DNA from 3 places in the Alteromonas fortis genome. Region 2 is predicted to be linked to each of the others. Evidence: predicted binding sites of a transcription regulator. Region 2 holds the regulator's gene; each other region holds the start of a gene.
What was found. The regulator sigma-54, encoded in region 2, starts transcription at its own class of promoters, with help from an activator protein. The targets are predictions, from matches to a motif close to GTTGGCACGNNNNTNGNNT.

Region 1 (4,797 bases), 340 kb from region 2:
CTTACCCAGCGAATGTTTATTCTCTCTCGCGACGAAACTTATGATACTACCCACATGTTCGGCGCTTGGGGCGAAGCTTTCTCAGCGGTAGGTCCAGCCGTGTTGCTTTATATGGTGGTTGCCATGATAGCCGGCATCTATGGCTCTATTGCACTTGGTGGTTTTAATTTTACCTGGGAAGGTGCAAAGCCTAAGGGCTCCAAAATGAGTCCAATTCAGGGCTTCAAGCGAATGTTCGGTATGAACGGCTTGGTTGAGCTATTAAAATCTATCGCTAAAGTTGTGGTTATCATCAGTATGGCCATAGGGGCGCTGTTGTTCTTCGAAGATGAAGCGCTGCATTTAGATATGGAGCTCTATCCGGGCAACCTGTTTCACGCTATGGACATACTTAAATGGGCATTTCTCATTCTAGTATGTGGCATGATCCCCATCGCGCTCATCGATGTGCCTTATCAAATGTATAAGCACAACAAAGAAATGAAAATGACCAAGCAAGAGGTTAAAGACGAGCGCAAAAATGCAGAGGGCGACCCTATGGTTAAAGGCCGTATTCGCCGTTTGCAGTATCAAGCAGCTACCAAGCGCATGATGCAGGAAGTACCTCAGGCAGACGTGGTAGTAACCAACCCGACTCACTTTTCAGTAGCGATTAAGTATGATGAACAGGGCGTAAGAGCACCTGTTGTGGTGGCAAAAGGGGCTGATGAATTGGCCATGCATATCAGAAAAATTGCTACCGCCAATGACGTACCCTTAATACCTTCTCCTGTACTTGCTCGTGCCATCTTTTATTCGACAGAAGTCGACGATGAAATTCCGAACGCCTTATTTATGGCGGTAGCGCAGGTGCTAGCACACGTCTATCAGCTTAAAGCACATAGGGCAGGAAAGGGTAAGCGTCCTAAACCACTTAAACGAGATTTGCCTATTCCTCCAGAATACCGTCGCTAAGTGACTATTTTACTGCGGTTTTTTTTGGCTTTTTTATACTTATCGCATACTTTTGGGGTCTATTGGTATATGTAAATGCCGCTTTGTATAAAGCTGGCACGTTAGTTGAAAACTCTATTGAAGATTTACATAAAGCGTCAATTTTCTGATAGAGAGACACCAAGCCATGCAGTTATCCGGTTATCTTCAGCGATTCGATAAAAATCAGCTGCAAAATTTTACCAGTGGTTTAGGCGCGCCTATTGTCCTTTTGGCAATCATGGGAATGGTAATACTACCCATGCCGCCGTTTTTACTCGACGTATTGTTTAGCTTTAATATTGCGCTCTCTCTCGTCATCATTTTGGTGGCGGTACTCACTCAACGGCCTGTGGATTTTGGTATTTTCCCACTTGTGCTACTAATTGCGACAGTTCTGCGTCTGGCACTAAACGTTGCATCTACGCGGGTTGTATTACTTTACGGTCACGAAGGGGGAGATGCAGCAGGGAAGGTGATTGAAGCCTTCGGTGCGGTTGTTATCGGCGGTAACTATGCTGTGGGTATTGTTGTCTTCGCTATCCTTCTTATTATTAACTTCAAGGTAGTAACCGCAGGTGCGGGACGTATTTCAGAAGTAAGTGCTCGCTTTACCTTGGATGCTATGCCAGGTAAGCAAATGGCAATTGACGCTGATCTGAACGCAGGCTATATCGATCAAGACCAAGCGCGTCAGCGTCGCGAAGAAATAACCGCAGAGGCTGACTTTTACGGGTCGATGGACGGTGCATCAAAGTTTGTAAAAGGTGATGCGGTTGCCGGTCTTTTTATCATGCTCATCAATATCGTTGGCGGGTTATTTATAGGCATGATTCAGCACGATCTCTCATTTGGAAATGCCATAGAGATCTACACCATCTTGACCATTGGTGATGGTTTGGTGGCGCAGATACCTTCATTACTACTTTCGGTAGCTACGGCGATTATCGTTACTCGTGAAAACGAAACCCAGGAAATGGGAAAAGAAATCCGTGGCCAGCTAGGCAATAATCAAGCGCTTTATATTGCATCAGGCGTGCTTTTCGTCATGGGTATCATCCCGGGTATGCCTCATATCGCATTCTTGGGTTTTTCATTTTTGATTGCAGGGTTTGCGTATTGGCAGACAGTTCAAGCTAAGAAGAAAGCTGCAGAACCTCAATTACCAGAGAACATTGCAAAAGACGAAACTGTTGCACCTGAAGTTAAAGAGCTGGGATGGGACGACGTTCAGCAGGTGGATACCATTGGTTTAGAAGTGGGCTATCGCTTAATTCCTCTTGTTGATAAATCTCAAGGTGGCGAGTTGTTGACACGAATTAAAGGCGTGCGTAAAAAACTTTCCCAAGAACTCGGCTTCCTTATTCCACCTGTTCATATACGCGACAACTTAGACTTAGAGCCTAACACTTACACCATCGCTATGCTCGGCGTCACTATTGGCGATTCCGTTATAAGTCACGACGAAGAACTTGCCATTAACCCCGGACAAGTGTTCGGAAAATTAGAGGGGCGCGCTACTAAAGACCCTGCTTTCGGGTTAGATGCGGTGTGGATTAAGCCTAATAAGCGCGAGCACGCGCAAACTCTTGGATACACGGTTGTTGATGCCGCCACTGTTGTTGCGACTCATCTTAGTCAGTTACTTTCCAATAACGCCTATCAGTTACTTGGGCATGAAGAAGCGCAGCAGCTTTTAGATATGCTCGCCAAACAGCACCCTAAATTAGTTGAAGGTTTAGTACCCGATATTCTGCCGCTTAGTACAGTTGTGAAAGTGCTGCAAACCTTGCTATTTGAAGGTGTGCCTATTCGCGATATGCGCACCATTGTTCAGACTCTTAGTGAATACGGTACACGAAGCCAAGACCCAGATGTACTGGTGTCTGCAGTGCGTATAGCACTCAAGCGTTTAATCGTTCAAGAAATTACCCAAGGGGCGAAAGAGATACCTGTCATAACCTTGGCGCCAGAGTTGGAACAGATGTTGCACCAGTCCCTTCAAGCAGGTGGCGAAGACGGTGCTGGTATCGAACCAGGTCTGGCAGACAAGCTGCAAAAATCATTGCAGCAAGCCAGTCAGCAGCAAGAGTTAGAAGGGGAACCTGCAGTACTCCTTACCTCAGGCATGCTACGACCCGTTCTGTCTCGCTTCTTAAAGTATTCTGTTGTTGGGCTGCATGTTCTTTCATACCAAGAAGTGCCTGACGACAAACAAATAAAAATAGTCAGTTCGGTCGGTCAATAATCTGACACTGGGTGATTGGAGAGGTTGCAATGAAAATTAGACGTTTCTTCGGCAAAGATATGCGTGAGGCGCTAAGCCAAGTTAAAGCTGAGTTGGGCAGTGATGCTGTGATCATGTCAAATCGCAAAGTCGCTGACGGCATCGAGCTTGTAGCAGCCTACGACAAAGAGCCTGAAGCTAAGCTTTTCACGCCTAAGGCAGCACCACAAGCCGCGGCAAAAACACCTGGCCAAAAGGCTGTGCCTAGCTTAAGTGAAATTATTGGCGATGACGGTCCTGACAGCTTAAAAGCGTTGCTGGAAAAGCAGCATGGTGGAAACCCAGTTGCAAGCAGTTCTGCACAACCAAAACAGCCAATGTCAGCGAACGCTAAGCACGCCAACGAAATTGCCTCTCACTTAGATTTTTCAGAAGCGTTTATCGACGACCTTGGAACACAATCGCCAGCTCAAGATGTTGTCGAGCAAGAGACTTTTCCTGAGCACCAGGCGTCAAGTATGGGTGAAACACCTGTATCCCAGTCAGCTGAACTAGCTCAAATCAAAGAAGAGTTAGCTTCACTTCGCGACGTATTGCAGTATCAAGTTGCTGACTTAATGGAAGCGAAGAACAAGCGTCAAAAACCTGTTCATCAATATCTGGTCACGCGATTAACCGATATGGGGCTGAGTAGTGCACTAGCAACACAACTGATTAGCTATACACCGGCTCATTACAACGAACGTGACGCGTGGGTATATCTTCTTAACCTATTGGCTAATCGCATAAATGTTACCGGAAACGATATACTTAGCTCACAAGGTGCTGTTGCATTAGTTGGGCCTACTGGTACAGGTAAAACAACCACAGTTGCAAAGTTGGCCGCCCGCTACGCGCAGAAATATGGTGCAGAATCGGTGGCTATGATTACTATTGATACGTATAGAATTGCAGCCTATGAGCAACTAGCGACATACGGAAAAATTATTGGCTGTACTGTGCGAAAAGCGCAAACTAGTGAAGAACTTGCAGATTTATTGTTCCAACTTCGTCATAAGCGACTAGTATTGATTGATACAGCAGGTTTTAGTCAGCGTGATAGTCGATTAATTAAGCAAATTAAGCAGTTCGACAATGGCCAAATGCCAAAAGTTAAAAAATATTTGGTAGCGCAAGCCAATACGCAATATCCGGCTTTGCAGAGAATCATTCAAGCCTATGACGATATTGAACTAAGTGGCTGTATTTTCACAAAGTTAGATGAGTGCTACTCTTTAGGAGAGGTACTTAGTGCAGCGGTTGAATATCAACTACCGGTTAGTTATGTCACCGATGGTCAAAAAGTGCCTGAAGACATTAAGATTGCAGAAGCGAAATCTTTGGTTTCCGCTGCTGCAAAGCTTTATAAAAAGTACGGTTTGAATCATACTAGTGGTAACAACGCAATTAAAACAGCATAAGCAGTATGATTGACGATCAAGCGAGTAGCTTAAGAAAAATGAAGCAATCACGGTTAATCAAAGTAATCGCCGTCACTGGTGGTAAAGGTGGCGTAGGTAAAACAAACATTACACTTAACACTGCTATCGCCATGGCGA
Region 2 (4,797 bases):
CGTTCGATATGATTACTGAACAATTGCTTGCAACGGGTGGCGCCGGTGAAGATGGTGAAGGTCGTGTAACCACAGTGTTTACCCCTGACACCATTCGTAAAACATCGTCTAAGAAAGACAACGAGGACAATGAATAGCAATGGCAACTTTGAGCGCTAAAAACCTTGCTAAATCGTATAAATCGCGACAGGTTGTTCGCGACGTAAGCCTTTCAGTGTCTACCGGTCAAATTGTTGGTCTTCTCGGCCCTAATGGAGCTGGTAAGACCACTACTTTTTACATGATTGTAGGTTTGGTCAACTTAGACAAAGGCAAGATCGAAATTGATGATAATGAGCTTACTCACCAGCCAATGCATGAGCGCGCACGCCGCGGTATAGGCTACCTCCCGCAAGAGGCATCAATATTTAGAAAGCTTACGGTACATGAAAATATCATGGCCATTTTGCAAACCCGTAAAGATTTAAATTCACAACAGCAAGAAGAAGAAGCAGATGCCCTACTTGATGAATTTAATATCAACCATATACGTAATAGTACGGGGATGAGTTTGTCAGGGGGAGAACGGCGTCGCGTAGAGATTGCACGAGCTCTGGCAGCAAAACCACAGTTTATTTTGTTAGACGAACCATTTGCCGGTGTTGATCCAATATCAGTTAATGATATAAAGAAGATAATACAGCATCTGCGAGATAGGGGTATTGGTATCCTTATCACGGACCATAACGTACGCGAAACATTGGATGTTTGCGAAAAAGCGTACATTGTGAGTCATGGCGAGCTTATTGCGCAAGGAACTGCGGAACAGGTTTTAAGTAATCAAAAAGTAAGGGACGTATACCTAGGCGAACAATTCAGGCTATAGTTAGTGTAACCGAATTGTCACTTTTCAGTTTCGCTCTGGTATATTTAATTTAGAGCATTTAAATAAGACGTAGATGAAACCATCTTTACAGCTAAAATTTAGCCAACAACTTACCATGACACCTCAGCTGCAGCAGGCCATTAAGCTGCTGCAGCTTTCTACGCTTGATCTTCAGCAAGAGATTCAAGAAGCGCTCGACTCTAATCCGCTTTTAGAAGTGGAAGAAGGTAACGACGAGCCACAAGTAGAAAAGAACAATGTCGATAGTGACGATAGCGCTGCTGAAGCGACAGCTTCTGCATCAAGCGACACGCTAGAAGCAGGAGATGCACTGGAGAAGAATGACCTTCCCGATGAGCTACCTATCGACAGCACTTGGGATGAGTATTATTCCGCTTCTTCTGCGCCTGCACCTGGTCCATCTAATGATGATGAACAAATCTTTCAAGGTGAAACCACTGAAGACATCCAAGAGCACTTGCTTTGGCAAATGCGCCTCACTCATTTTTCGGATACTGACCGCGCCATTGCTACTGCAATCATCGATTCGATTGACGAATCAGGTTATTTGACCGTTACTCTTGACGATATCTTAGAAGCGGTCAACGATGATGATCTTGAAGAGCCTATCGAAATGGACGAAATAGAATGTGTACTTAAGCGCATTCAAATGTTCGACCCCATTGGTTCAGGTTCTCGTACCCCTCAAGAATGTCTTATGGTGCAATTGCGCCAGTTTTCAGAAGACACGCCGTGGCTTTCTGAAGCGAAGCAGCTTATTGAGGAATATTCAGATTTACTGAGCAGTAAAGACTACCGCACCCTAATGCGTAAGAGCCGATTAAAAGAAGATCAGCTGCGCGAAGCAATGCGTTTACTTCAAACCTTGAATCCTCGCCCAGGTAGTGCTTTAGTTACTAAAGAGCCTGAGTACGTTATTCCTGATGTCTCAGTAACCAAGAAAAATGGCCGTTGGGTGGTTGAGCTGAACCCCGACAGTCTGCCGAAATTAAGCGTAAATCAACAGTACGCAGCAATGAGTCGCCGTGCTAAGAACAGTAGCGATTCACAATTCATCCGCTCACACATGCAAGAGGCCAAGTGGTTCATAAAGAGCCTTGAATCTCGTAACGATACCTTAATGAAGGTCGCAAATTGTATTGTGCAGCAGCAAATGGGCTTTTTTGAGCACGGCCCGGAAATGATGAAACCAATGGTGCTAAATGATGTCGCAGAAATGGTAGATATGCACGAATCGACTATTTCCCGTGTGACAACGCAAAAGTATATGCATACGCCTCGTGGTATCTTCGAATTGAAGTATTTCTTCTCAAGCCACGTAGCAACTGAGTCAGGTGGTGAATGTTCATCTACAGCGATTCGTGCATTGATCAAGAAGTTAGTGGCTGCGGAAAATCCTAGCAAGCCGCTAAGTGATAGCAAGATTGCTTCGTTGTTGGCAGAGCAAGGCATAAAAGTCGCTCGGCGAACAATAGCAAAATATCGGGAATCGTTATCGATCCCACCGTCGAACCAACGCAAAAGCCTTATTTAACTAGGCTTAAATATATAAGGAAGACGAAATATGCAAATCAACCTCACTGGTCATCATGTCGAAATCACCGACTCTTTGCGTAATTATGTCGATACGAAGTTCAGCAAACTTGAACGTCACTTTGATCACATTTCTAATGTGCATGTCATCCTGAACGTTGAAAAATTAAATCAAAAAGCCGAAGCGACTGTTCATTTAAGTGGCGCTGAAGTATTCGCATCCTCAGAAAATACCGACATGTATGCGGCGATTGACAGCATGGTTGATAAACTCGACCGGCAGGTAATCAAGCATAAGGAAAAACTGAAAAAACATTAGTAGTTAATTAAGTATGGATATACAAGCCATCGTAAGTCTGGACCGCACCGAGTGTGCGGTTCAGTGTAATAGTAAAAAGCGAATTCTTGAGATCATCGCTGATATCGCTGCCAAGCAAAATGATAACATCGACCAGGCAACGGTTTTAAATAGCTTAATGGCTCGAGAACGTATGGGTAGCACGGGTATTGGCAACGGCATAGCACTGCCTCACGGTCGCCTGGCTGGCCTTGAGAAGGTAATAGCAATTGTTGTAACAAGCACACCAGCTATCAACTTTGATGCCCTAGATGAAAAGCCCGTAGACATATTTTTTGCGCTACTCGTTCCCGAAGAGCAAACCGAAGGACACCTTCAAACACTGGCTACCGTAGCAGGTAAGCTCAGTGACAAAGAAACAATTAAAACAATACGCCGTGCAACAACCAGCGACGAGATTATTTCTGCATTAAGTTAAGCCATAAGAGCCTATACATTATAGATAGGCGCTTTATTCAACAACGCGTATGTGATGAAACCAGAATATAAGGGAGAGTTTAGGTGAAGCTGATCATAATCAGTGGTCGTTCAGGGTCTGGTAAGTCTGTCGCACTTCGCGCTTTGGAAGACTTAGGTTATTACTGTGTTGATAATATCCCAGTAAATTTGCTTCCCACCCTCACCCATACTGTTGTTGATGAATACGACCAAGTTGCAGTAAGTATCGACGTAAGGAATCTTCCCAAAAATCCAGATGACTTGGTAGAGATTCTAGATTATCTGCCTTCTTCTTGGTCGATGACTATAGTGTACATTGACGCAAGCGATGACGTACTGGTCAAGCGGTTTAGCGAAACTCGCCGTCTTCATCCTTTAGCTAAACTAAATAAGTCTCTATCAGAAGCTATCAGAGCAGAATCTGCGCTCCTTGCTCCTATTGCTGAACGCGCAGATTTATATTTAGACACAGATAAGCTTACCATTCACCAACTGGCAGAGTTAATTCGAGAGCGTATCCTGGGTAAGAAAAGCTCACGCCTTGTGCTTGTGTTTGAGTCGTTTGGCTTTAAACATGGCATTCCTAAAGACGCAGATTATGTTTTTGATGCGCGCTTCCTTCCCAACCCTCATTGGGAACCTGACCTTAGACACCTTACTGGGTTAGATGCCCCCGTGGAGGTATTTTTAGGCTCACAACCTGTAGTAACCAAATTTATCTGGCAGATACAGAACTTAATGACCACATGGCTTCCTCACCTAGAGCGCAACAATAGAAGCTATGTAACGGTAGCGATTGGTTGCACTGGCGGCCAGCACCGCTCTGTCTATATTGCCCAAACCTTGTCGAAAACCTTCAGTGAAATACATCCTGATGTTCAAATTCGTCACCGAGAGCTTAACCAGTAATGACTATTCAAAAAACGCTTACTATCGTTAATAAACTAGGTTTACACGCTAGAGCAGCCACGCAATTGGTTAAGCTTGCTAATCAATTTGATGCCAAAATCATTTTGAAAAAAGGTGATAAAGAAGCCGATGCAAGTAGCGTTTTAGGCTTGATGATGCTGGAAAGTCATCAGGGCGAACAGGTAGATGTTATTGTCGATGGTGATGACGCGGTCGATGCACTTGCTGCTATTGAAGAACTTATCGAGGGCAGATTTAACGAAGACGAATAGTCTCAACACGCTTCACTCTTGACGAATTAATCAACAGCTAACTTAGTAATTCCAAATTCTTGCGTAAAAGCCACGCAATTATCATGACAGACTTAATATAATTGCGATATTCTACGCACACTTAGGCTAAAACAGTCTCTATTTTTCCATCTCAGCATAGTAGGAATAACGCCTTATGGCAGAAGCGCTTGTTTCTAAATACGTACAAACCCAATTACGTGCACTCAACGCAGCGTTAATAAACGGTCAGTTTGTATCTGTACGTAAGCTTCTGCTTGAACTTCCTCCTTCAGACGTTGCGCATATTCTTGAGTCTAGTCCAAGCAGGACCCGTGATGAGTTGTGGGAGTTAATTGATAGCGATTTTCACGGCGACATTTTAGAAGAACTGTCTGACGATG
Region 3 (4,797 bases), 420 kb from region 2:
ACTTGCGTGGCTAATGGTTGGCTAGTGGCCGCCATGCCGTTCTTTGCAATAACTTCTGAGCGACTTGCAAAGGGTTGCCCCGTTATTCTGTCATAGCCCAAACAATTGATACTGAAAAAAGCCAATATCAAAGGTAGTAGTCGCACACTTACAGTCATAACTATCCTTTTACAAAAACGTCGCCGTTGATAAATCTAGCCTAAACCCTTTAAAACATAGTGTAGCGTTATTGTCACATTACGCCTAGGGCCTTTTCTTTAGTCTTATAGCAACTAAAAAGTACATGACTTTAAAAGAAAAAAGCCCCGCAACTGCGGGGCTTAAACGAAGTAATAAGGCATTATTATTGTTATTTCATTTGCCTAATCGAGACTCTCTTACGAGCGGCCGCTTGTAAAGTCTGGGTATGCTTCCAGACCACACTCGCTCATGTCTACGCCGTCGAACTCTTCTTCTTCGCTCACACGTACACCCATTACCGCTTTAATCACTAGCCATACCACTAGGCTTACTACGAATACCCATACAAAGATAGTCGCGGCGCCAATAAGCTGACCAGAGATGCTTGAACCGTCATTTGTGAAAGGTACAAGGATTAGACCTAGAAGACCTACCACACCGTGAACTGAAATTGCGCCCACTGGATCGTCAATCTTAAGCTTGTCTAGCGTAACAATGCTTAGCACTACTAAAATACCACCAAGGCCGCCGAACAGCGTTGCTTCTAGTGGAGTAGGTGTTGAAGGCTCTGCTGTAATAGCTACAAGACCTGCCAGCGCACCGTTAAGAACCATAGTTAGGTCAGCTTTACCGAATAGAATGCGTGCTACGATAAGTGCAGCAATTGCACCACCAGCAGCTGCAGCATTCGTGTTCATAAATACAATAGCTACTGAGTTTGCACTTTCAACAGTTGCAGTAGCCAGTACTGAACCGCCGTTGAAGCCAAACCAACCCATCCAAAGGATAAATGTACCTAAAGTTGCAAGCGGTAAGTTTGCACCTGGAATCGCGTTTACTTTACCGTCAGCAGTGTATTTACCCTTACGAGCACCAAGCACAAGAACACCAGCAAGAGCAGCAGCTGCACCAGCCATGTGAACAATACCAGAGCCAGCAAAGTCAGAGAAACCTAGGTCTCCTAGTGTATACATACCGAATACGGCTTCGCCGCCCCATGTCCAAGCACCTTCCATTGGATAGATGAAGCCCGTCATGACAACTGCAAACGCTAGGAATGCCCAAAGCTTCATACGCTCAGCAACCGCACCAGATACAATAGACATTGCTGTTGCAACAAATACTACTTGGAAGAAGAAGTCAGCAGAAGGTGCATATGTTGCTGGTTCTTCAGCTACACCTGTAGCGCCATCAGCCATGATACCGCTTAGGAATGGACCCCAGTCGCCACCGCCATACATAATTCCGTAGCCGCAGATCATGTACATGGTGCAAGCAATTGCAAATAGTGCCACGTTTTTAGTTAGAATTTCTGTGGTGTTTTTCGCTCGAACTAGACCAGCTTCAAGCATCGCAAAACCTGCAGCCATCCACATAACCAGTGCACCGCAGATTAGAAAATAAAAGGTATCTAGCGCATACCCAAGTTCAAAAGTGATTTCCATTATGGTTTTCTCCGCAAATATATCGTTGTGGCTTACAGCGCGTCGCTATCCGACTCACCAGTTCGAATACGAACGGCGTGTTCAAGGTCATAAACAAACACCTTGCCGTCTCCAATTTTGCCTGTTTTGGCAGCGCCAACGATGGCTTCTACCAGGCGCTCTACTTGATCATCCTGAACAGCAATTTCCAGTTTGACTTTAGGTAGAAAATCCACCTGATATTCCGCTCCGCGGTAAAGTTCAGTGTGTCCTTTTTGACGTCCAAAGCCCTTCACTTCGGTCACGGTCAGACCGTCGATACCGATTTCTGAAATGGCTTCACGAACATCATCTAGCTTGAACGGCTTGATGATCGCTGTGACTAGTTTCATGAGTTGCTCCCAGTTTGTTTTGGTTATTCTGTGATTTATGGTCGTGTTTCCAACTACGGGAAGATAAACCAAGAGCCATGCCACAAATGTTTCCATATAAAAATCATATATATAGCCACAAACAAGCGGACCTTGCACAAAAATAATGCACATTAATGGTGCACGAGCTAAAAATTGCCCAACAATGAAGCGGCCGAAGAAAATACTGAGGTAAGGTGTCTAAAAAGAGCGATGAAATTAGGATGGAACTATTCGATAGCGTGAATGGTCTGTTGTTTACAATGACAACTATCACTCCTACTTTCTTTGCGCCTGAACGCAGCATCGAACACCATGCCCTTGCTAAAAAAACGGCGTGGCGGCCGCTATTAATTTCAGGCGGTGTACACGTATTTGGGGTGATTTTGGTTGTCTTACTTTCTCAGTTGAGTATTGATGATCAAAAAGCACGTGTAAACATTTTGGAGCGAACAGCCGAGATAAAAGCTCGTCTGTATTACCCTCCCATGCCACGACCTCAAGTGACAGAAGATAAGCAGGTTGAACGCCTTAATGAAACACGTAATAACGAGCTTAAGCCTGATGTGTTTAAGAGTCCGCAAGCGACTGATAGTAAAACCAAACCATCAGAAAAAGTAGAAGCCCACCAAGAGATAAACCCAGCGACTGAGGAACAGCTAGCACCGGTTGAAAGTAAGCCGGATAAAACGCCGCCGTCCTCGAGTCTTTCCAATGATATAAATCGACGGGCGGGTTCGTTAAACCTATCGGTTAAAGACGGGGCTGCACGCTATTTTGAAGAATATAACAACAACAAACTCGCTGAAGACGCTAAACAAGCAGCAAGAGAATTTCAAGAACAAAAAAACAGCCCTATATTAAGCGGGCCAAGCACACAGCAAATACAAGCAAAAGAAAATCGACGCCCTTCAAAGCGCGTAAACTGTAGCAGTACGACCAATAAAACCTTGGCGATATTGAGTGGGATTGCGGGTGGTAGCCTGAAATGCACCAAAATGGACGATCACAAACGTTTTATAGACGCTAGAGTGAAAAAATTACCCCAAGATGAAAATAAAAACTAGAGCGTGTTGATTATTGCTTTGCTTTTTTATAGTAGTCCGTAGCTAACGAGAGCTCCCCTTTAGCAAGGCGTATCACTTTCTCTTAAAAGTCTTTGGTGGTTGCCCGAAATACGTTTTAAACCGACGGCTGAATGCCGCAACGTCTTCATAACCCGTGGTTTGAGCTATGCTCGACATAGGCGTATCGGTATTTCTAAGCAGCGCTTTGGCTTTCTCCATCCTTATCTTCACTAGGTAATCACGTAAGCTAAGCCCAGTGGCTTGTTTAAACCGAGTTTTGAACTGTGTGGTTCCCATACAGGCCATCTCTGAAAGCAACTGCAACGTATGCGATGCCCCTAAGTCACCATGTATGTGGCTTATTACTTGGGTGATTCGCTTGTCTGCTCCCGCGCCCACCTCACTTTTTGCCAGCAATACCTGAAATAACGCAGTCATTTCATCGTGCCCGTAAAAAGCGTAATTGGTTAACTGCACTTCGACAAAACTTAAGAAAGCTTGAAGGGCGGTATTAACCTGGAAAATAGGCTTGTGTTTGTCTTGCAACTGTACTGGTACTGAACGTAAGTCGGCAACCACAAACTTTGCATTTTCGTTCGCACTAAAACTATGTACTTCGAGGGGCGCAATACACACTCCCTCCCCTACACCGACGCTGCCTGTAAAATAGTCTTGCGCTATTTCTATATGCCCGTTTACAGGCAATACTAACTGATAAAAAGGATGTGCGTGACTACGGGCTTTTCTGGCATAAGAACGAACTGAAAGCGACGGTAATTGTGTTGCTTCACCTATTTCTCTGTCGTTACTCACACTGATTCCTGCCTTTTTCTCTGATGTCACGTTATTCATAAGTTGCCAAAGGTAAGATGCTGCGCGTATTCTTTGTATGCCGCAACTACTTATCGCTTGCCGATTTGCTATGTTAGTGAAACATAAAAACAGCACACTTTATAACAACGAATACAAGGAAAATCACTGTGGCCGCAGCTAACTTACTTGCCCTACTTGATGATATTGCAACGTTAATGGATGACATCGCAACTATGTCAAAAGTCGCAGCACAAAAAACAGCGGGCGTTTTAGGTGACGATTTAGCAGTAAATGCCGATCAGGTTCAAGGGGTTAAAGCAGATAGAGAACTGCCTGTTGTATGGGCTGTTGCAAAAGGCTCGCTTATCAATAAGGCCATCTTGGTTCCCGCAGCGTTAGCCATAAGTGCCTTCATACCTTCACTTATTACCGTGTTATTGGTGCTGGGCGGATTATATTTATGTTTTGAAGGCGCTGAAAAACTGCTTCATAAATATCTCCCCCATGAAGATGAGGAAGAAATACGAGAAGCCCGAATTGAAGCGCTCTCTAAAGACGATGTTGATATGGTGGCTTTTGAACAAGATAAAATCAAAGGCGCTATACGCACCGACTTTATATTATCTGCTGAAATCATTGTTATTGCGTTAGGTACCGTGACAGATGCAACGCTCACAACGCAAATTGGTGTGTTAGTGGCACTAAGCTTAGCCATTACACTTGGCGTATATGGACTAGTCGCGGGCTTGGTTAAAATGGACGACGTGGGCCTTTACATGCTTCGTAAGTCACTAACAGGCTCAATGAACACCCTTCAACGATTTATCGGCAAAGCATTGTTAGTTGCCGCGCCCGCGCTAATGAAAACCCTTGCGGTAGTGGGTACGGTGGCAATGTTCTTGG

Region 1: flhA (flagellar biosynthesis protein FlhA) is a predicted target of sigma-54. The motif match lies at 1,047-1,065, and genes of this name have one in related genera.
Region 3: glnK (P-II family nitrogen regulator) is a predicted target of sigma-54. The motif match lies at 2,063-2,081, and genes of this name have one in related genera.

The regions. Positions count from the first base shown of each region.
Region 1 is NZ_LR812090.1:1,144,126-1,148,922, forward strand. It holds gene flhB (flagellar biosynthesis protein FlhB) at 1-954, shown strand, start outside; gene flhA (flagellar biosynthesis protein FlhA) at 1,121-3,220, shown strand; gene flhF (flagellar biosynthesis GTPase FlhF) at 3,250-4,659, shown strand; gene PCAR9_RS04985 (MinD/ParA family protein) at 4,665-4,797, shown strand, end outside.
Region 2 is NZ_LR812090.1:808,932-813,728, reverse strand. It holds gene lptA (lipopolysaccharide transport periplasmic protein LptA) at 1-137, shown strand, start outside; gene lptB (LPS export ABC transporter ATP-binding protein) at 140-865, shown strand; gene PCAR9_RS03615 (RNA polymerase factor sigma-54) at 939-2,420, shown strand; gene hpf (ribosome hibernation promoting factor) at 2,451-2,738, shown strand; gene ptsN (PTS IIA-like nitrogen regulatory protein PtsN) at 2,752-3,195, shown strand; gene rapZ (RNase adapter RapZ) at 3,279-4,124, shown strand; gene PCAR9_RS03595 (HPr family phosphocarrier protein) at 4,124-4,396, shown strand; gene mgtE (magnesium transporter) at 4,572-4,797, shown strand, end outside.
Region 3 is NZ_LR812090.1:385,441-390,237, reverse strand. It holds gene ggt (gamma-glutamyltransferase) at 1-158, opposite strand, end outside; gene amtB (ammonium transporter AmtB) at 378-1,625, opposite strand; gene glnK (P-II family nitrogen regulator) at 1,658-1,996, opposite strand; gene PCAR9_RS01680 (hypothetical protein) at 2,239-3,081, shown strand; gene PCAR9_RS01675 (AraC family transcriptional regulator) at 3,154-3,933, opposite strand; gene PCAR9_RS01670 (DUF808 domain-containing protein) at 4,062-4,797, shown strand, end outside.